2 regions of the Oceanobacillus locisalsi genome follow, and region 2 is predicted to be linked to the other one. Evidence: a T-box and tRNA genes for the amino acid it is inferred to sense, from the RefSeq annotation. Region 2 holds a T-box; the other holds one or more tRNA genes.
The links. The T-box of region 2 lies ahead of serS (serine--tRNA ligase). A T-box ahead of a tRNA ligase gene usually reads a tRNA of that ligase, here a tRNA-Ser.

Region 1 (3,272 bases), on a different contig from region 2:
ATAGGTTCATGTTACGGAATGATTTTGGAATACCGCGATCAGACATTACAATGGTAACCTGATGAAGTGCTTCTGGCAAGTTAGACCAGAAATCCCAGTTTGCATCAGCATTCTTCATGTTTGTTTTTGGATCACGTTTAACAACATGGTTCAAGTCAGGGAAACGTTTAGGGTCTCTCATGAAGAATACTGGAGTGTTGTTACCAACTAAGTCCCAGTTTCCTTCTTCTGTATAGAACTTCATCGCTGTTCCGCGGATATCGCGTTCTGCATCTGCAGCACCGCGTTCACCAGCTACAGTAGAGAAACGGATAAACATGTCCGTTTGCTTGCCAACTTCTGAGAAGATGTCTGCTTTTGTATATTTAGTAATGTCATTTGTAATAGTTAGTGTTCCATAAGCTCCGGATCCTTTAGCATGCATACGACGTTCAGGGATAACTTCACGGTCAAAATGTGCAAGCTTTTCAAGGAACCAAAAATCTTCCATTAGTAATGGACCACGTTTACCGGCTGTTTTCGAATCATCATCATTTGGTACAGGAGCGCCAAATGCGGTGGTCATTTTTCTTTTATCGCTCATAAATTGTTCCCCTCCTAGTAAATTAACTACAATTATTATAATAACATAATAAATAGTAGATTGCTATTAATATTCTGTGTTATTTATATGACATTTTTTAATAAATATATAGAACTCTTCTTTAACAGTGAAAACCGTATTTTTAAACAGGAGGAACGTAAGATTTATTTTCTGTTCATAAGAAATGTGAGGGTATACTTAGGATTCTATTTATTATCAATTGTATATATTAATTGAGAATTTAGAAGAGAAGTGAATGATGAGGTGCAAGAATGAAAGTTCCTGATATATCCTTGTTATGTTAAAATGAATCATTATGAGATGCATTATTTTTGATGTGGTCTTTCATGACATATTTTAATAAATAGAGAGAAGTGAGCCGTGGGGGCATTTCTAAGAAATGAAGAATCTCAGGTTCATGCTTTATTGAAAAGAGGAGCGAAAAAACGGATGAATCAACTATCAGATGAAGAATTATATCAATTGGTTAATCGGCTGTCAGAAACTTTTTTTCATAAATCCTTTCATGATAAAGCGCATTTTAATTCCCGCTTACGAACAACTGGCGGCAGGTACATTCCAAGTAAACGGCTGATTGAAATAAATCCGAAATATGTATTGGAATTTGAAGAAGAAGAACTTCACGGTATTATAAAACACGAGCTTTGTCATTATCATTTACATATTGAAGGAAAAGGATATCAACATCGGGATAGAGAATTTAGAGAACTGCTAGCCAAAACAGGATCTCCCCGCCATTGTAAACAATTGCCTTCTCAGCAGAATCGTTACCGGTATACCTATGAATGCGAAAAATGTAAAATGACTTATAAAAGAATCCGGAAAGTAGATGTTTCCAGATTTCGATGCGGAAAATGCAAGGGAAAATTAATTCGAATTTAATTTTAGATTTAAGTATTGACGAACAGATATGATACGTGGTAAATTAATTAAGCTGACATGAGATGACAATTTGTTTTTCAGCAATTGTACGTCACAGTTATTGTCAAATTACTTGGAATGCATCTACTTATTTCTAAGCCGAAAAAAGTTTTTAAGAAATTTTAAAGATTTTGTTGACAAAAAACAGGATATATTGTACGATATTTCTTGTTGTTGCTTAATAAGGATATTACATAGCAAGTAACTGATTACTTTACATTCCACAGTAGCTCAGCGGTAGAGCAATCGGCTGTTAACCGATAGGTCGTAGGTTCGAATCCTACCTGTGGAGCCATTATTGGAGAAGTACTCAAGTGGCTGAAGAGGCGCCCCTGCTAAGGGTGTAGGCCGTGTAAGCGGCGCGAGGGTTCAAATCCCTCCTTCTCCGCCATTTTCATTTTTATAATGGCCCGTTGGTCAAGTGGTTAAGACACCGCCCTTTCACGGCGGTAACACGGGTTCGAATCCCGTACGGGTCATCTTTTTAAAAATTCAAAATAAATAATTGGTCCGGTAGTTCAGCTGGTTAGAATGCCTGCCTGTCACGCAGGAGGTCGCGGGTTCGAGTCCCGTCCGGACCGCCATTATTGTTGGGCCATAGCCAAGCGGTAAGGCATCGGGTTTTGATCCCGTGCACCCCAGGTTCGAATCCTGGTGGCCCAGCCATTTTATTTTTTAGAAAGTGTACATGCGGATACTATTACTAATAATAGTATTTTTTTATTGATAGAGACTATAGAAAGTCATTTATATCAAATAGAGCCATTAGCTCAGTCGGCAGAGCATCTGACTTTTAATCAGAGGGTCGAAGGTTCGAATCCTTCATGGCTCACCATTTTAATATTGCGGATGTGGCGGAATTGGCAGACGCGCTAGAATCAGGCTCTAGTGTCCGTTGGACGTGGGGGTTCGAGTCCCTTCATCCGCACCATATTATATTCTTTGCGGTCGTGGCGGAAAGGCAGACGCGTCAGGTTGAGGGCCTGGTGGGTGAATAACCCGTGTGGGTTCGACTCCCACCGACCGCATTAAATGTGAAGGCGGATATAACAAGAGTTATAGGATCTTGAGATTTTAAAAGCACTCATTCCGATTTATGGAATATGAGTGCTTTTTTAATGTTGTGATACCAGGGTGGTACCACGTCAATATATGGATGAAAATGGATTTTACTTATTGTTCGGATTTAAAAGTATAAAATACTCGACAAAGTTCATCTAAACTCAAATTGTTTAAACAAACATATTTAGGTCTTGTTAATAGAATTTCTAACTGTTTGAGATTTTGTTGATACGTATTTGATAGATTTAACTGCATCAGTTTGTTGTTGAGTTAGATGGATTTTTCCATGCAACGACCTCCAATTCTTCACATATTGTAAAACAGCGTTATGGTACGTTGGGCTAGATGAATCATTAAAAAATTGTCTGATTTGCCGGCAGTTTCTCTTTGCTTATTTGGAAACAAATGTTCATACACATTGTAAAAATAAATTTATCCATGTCAAAGTTTTTGCAGCTTGGTAGTTGTAAACGAATTACCGACACAGTAAATAATCAAGTGGATGATGCACACATTATCTGATATAATATAGATGTAGATATTATTATTTTTAATAAAAATGCATATACTGATTACCATAAGGTGGTGATTGGTATTGAAGAAAAAAGGAGGAAGAAGAATGATTTCAAATACTCCTGAGAAAAAATCAGCTAAAGCTGTTAGAGAAGATGTAGAAGAACGCAGA
Region 2 (3,272 bases):
ACCGCTATAGAAAAACACTACACTTTCCGCTGGCTTGCGCTCATCCTGTTATACTGGGTAATACATAAAAGGCTTCCCAAAAAGGAAAGCCTCTCAGCACTTTTATATTATTGACCCATCACTTCTATACCGCCCATATACGGACGCAGTACTTCCGGTACAACGACGCTGCCGTCTGCCTGCTGGCAATTCTCTAATATAGCTGCCACCGTACGGCCTAAGGCCAGACCAGATCCATTGAGCGTATGAACAAATTCTGGTTTTTCATTTGCTTCACGGCGGAAGCGAATGCCGGCACGACGCGCTTGGAAATCTTCAAAATTAGAGCAAGAAGAAATTTCACGATACGTCTCCTGGCTTGGAATCCATACTTCAATATCGTATTTTTTCGCTGCTGTGAAGCCTAAATCACCTGTACACATGCTCATAACACGATAAGGGAGCCCTAACAGCTGCAATACTATTTCCGCTTCACCTGTCAGTTTTTCCAAGGTGTCATAAGAATCTTCCGGTTTTACAAAATTCACAAGCTCTACTTTATTAAATTGATGCTGGCGAATCAAACCGCGTGTGTCTCTTCCGGCAGAACCGGCTTCAGAACGGAAACTGGCACTAAAGGCAACATATTTCTTTGGCAAATCAGCAGCTGTTAAAATTTCCTCGCGATGATAGTTGGTCACAGGAACTTCTGCTGTCGGTACTAGAAAGTAATCCCAGTCTTCCAGCTTAAAAGCATCTTCTTCAAATTTAGGAAGCTGTCCTGTACCTGTCATGCTCATCCGGTTCACAATGTAAGGAGGCAGCATTTCTTGATAGCCGTGTTTATCTGCGTGCAGATCCATCATAAAGTTTAATAATGCACGCTCGAGTCTCGCTCCTAACCCTTTATAGAAGACAAAACGGCTTCCTGTGACTTTGGCTGCCCGTTCAAAGTCCAGAATATCTAAATGGCTCGCCACATCCCAGTGCGGCTGTGTTTCAAATGAAAATGCCGGCACTGTGCCCCAGCTGCGTACCTCCACGTTATCATCTTCATCTTCTCCTGCAGGCACGCTTTCATGCGGTAAATTAGGGATAGAAAGCATAATCTGCTCTAGATTTTCTTCAATTTCTTTTAATTCTTTATCGAAGTTTGCTATTTCATCGCCAACTTTACGCATAGAAGCAATTGCTTCTTCTGCATCCTTTTTCTCTCTTTTTAAAACGGAAATCTCCTTAGACACTTCATTACGCTTGGCTTTCAACTTTTCCGTTTCGGCAATTAACTTCCGTCTTTTTACATCAAGTTCGCCAAAACGATCTAATTCACTAAGGTCCTCTCCGCGATGCGTGAGTTTTCTCTTCACTTCTTCAAAGTTATTGCGGACATATTTCATATCTAACATAGTAACATTACCTCCTACATTTTTTTACTATTAAAAAACTCCCGTCCCTTCTATAGAAAGGGACGAGAGTGTATTTCCCGCGTTGCCACCCTGATTAAAGAATCCACACGAATTCTTCCAGCTTTACATACGAATAACGTCGTATCTCCGCGCCTACTTCATGAGTCCAACTCATTTCTATAAGCATGCTCCAGGATGGATTCACTGTATTCTAACGCTGATTTGCACCAGGCATCAGCTCTCTGTCAGATAGAATCAGACAGTTACTAGTTCCTATCAACACATCAATCATTATTATTGTAAATAATCATAAGCTATTTTACATCAGGTTGCAAGGATTCTTATCAAAATCAGCTAAAAAGTCCTTTTACCCAATTAAAAGCACCTTGGAACATATTTACAAAGAAGTCACCGATTGATTGTAACGTAAGCATAAACCAGTTTGATTGCTCTACGTCATCCATCGCCACTAAATCATAGCTTTCCTTACTTACTTCATCTGAAAGATAGCCATGGTCTTCTTCTTCCCCGTCATAGACTACATTCACTGTACCGATTACTTCGTCCGCTTCAACAGGGGCTTCTAGTTCGCCATCATCATTCAGTCTATCTTCATTCATCGTGTATTCTAAATGGTATAACTCTTCCTCCCCTGATTTTAGAGGGACATGGATAGCTTCATTAATACCAACATTAACTTCTCTCTCTTTTCCTCTGGCTACAGGAAATGTTTCTTCGCCTTCTTGTTGATATCCTGCAGGGAATAATTCTTGCGTTTCAAATTCATCAAAACCATAATCTAACAATTTTGCTGTTTCTTCAAACCGCTTTTCAATACTGTCTGTTTTCATTACCACCGTAATAAGGCGTCTTCCATCACGTTCTGCTGTTCCTGTGAAAGCATAACCTGCAAGTTCCGTATGGCCTGTTTTTAAGCCATCTACACCTTCATAAAAATACTGTTCCAAATTCACGGAATCATGGTCCAGCATATAATTCCAGTTCTCTATCGTTCTGCCGTCAAACTCTGTACTCGGAATACTGGAAATATCCAATGCTTCCGGATAGTCATTTACCAGAGCAGATCCTAACATAGCCGAAGAACGCGCTGATAACAGGTTGGTATCATTTGGACTTGTTCCTTCCGGATAATTATCCCCTAAACTCTCATTATCCAGTCCGGTGGAGTTCACAAATTTAAATTCAGGAAGACCTAATTCTTCTCCCTTTGCATTCATCATTTCAACAAATTCACTTTCAGACCCTGCAATTAACTCTGCTAAGGCAATGGATGCCCCATTATCTGAATTAATCGCCATTGCCGCATATAGATCTTCTACCGTGTAATCCTGCTGCTGTGTTAATCCAATTCCTGAAGAGTCAACATTACTGGATACTTCATATGCATAATCACTCACTTGAGTTGTTGTATCCCAAGAAATATCTCCATTTTCAACTGCTTCCCAAACAAGATATTCTGTCATTATTTTCGTCATGCTAGCAGGAGGTAAAGCCATATCTGGGTCTTTCGCATATAAAACTTTCCCCGTTTCTGCATCCACTAAAATAGCCGATTCTGCCTCAAGATCCAACTCTTCTGCGTGAACAGATATGGATGGTATAACCAAAGATGTAAAAACAAGTGCTGCTGCAACCACCAAAAGAAATAATTTATTTATAGACTTTCTCACAATTTCTTACCCCCGTTTAATAATATAGCCGTCTGCAAATATGTATTCTGCTAAGCATGATTCACATTTTACCATAAAAATTTATAAAAAAATAGATGGAGCAACATGCTCCATCTATTTTTTTTATGACCGTATGACACAATATTGTCATCAATATCCATTGCCTGATACAACTCTTACAAAAGAGCTTCAAAAG

Region 1: it encodes a tRNA-Ser, which carries the amino acid that the T-box ahead of serS (serine--tRNA ligase) is inferred to sense. The anticodon was not compared.

What each region holds. Positions count from the first base shown of each region.
Region 1 is NZ_JBHTKK010000018.1:53,947-57,218, forward strand. Features, by position in the region: gene ACFQ19_RS14045 (catalase) at 1-583, opposite strand, end outside; gene ACFQ19_RS14050 (SprT family protein) at 1,034-1,486, shown strand; tRNA gene ACFQ19_RS14055 (tRNA-Asn) at 1,746-1,820, shown strand; tRNA gene ACFQ19_RS14060 (tRNA-Ser) at 1,826-1,916, shown strand; tRNA gene ACFQ19_RS14065 (tRNA-Glu) at 1,933-2,004, shown strand; tRNA gene ACFQ19_RS14070 (tRNA-Asp) at 2,033-2,109, shown strand; tRNA gene ACFQ19_RS14075 (tRNA-Gln) at 2,117-2,191, shown strand; tRNA gene ACFQ19_RS14080 (tRNA-Lys) at 2,285-2,360, shown strand; tRNA gene ACFQ19_RS14085 (tRNA-Leu) at 2,371-2,456, shown strand; tRNA gene ACFQ19_RS14090 (tRNA-Leu) at 2,470-2,553, shown strand; gene ACFQ19_RS14095 (hypothetical protein) at 3,207-3,272, shown strand, end outside.
Region 2 is NZ_JBHTKK010000016.1:53,622-56,893, forward strand. Features, by position in the region: gene serS (serine--tRNA ligase) at 108-1,385, opposite strand; T-box leader at 1,441-1,674, opposite strand; gene ACFQ19_RS13160 (serine hydrolase) at 1,736-3,076, opposite strand.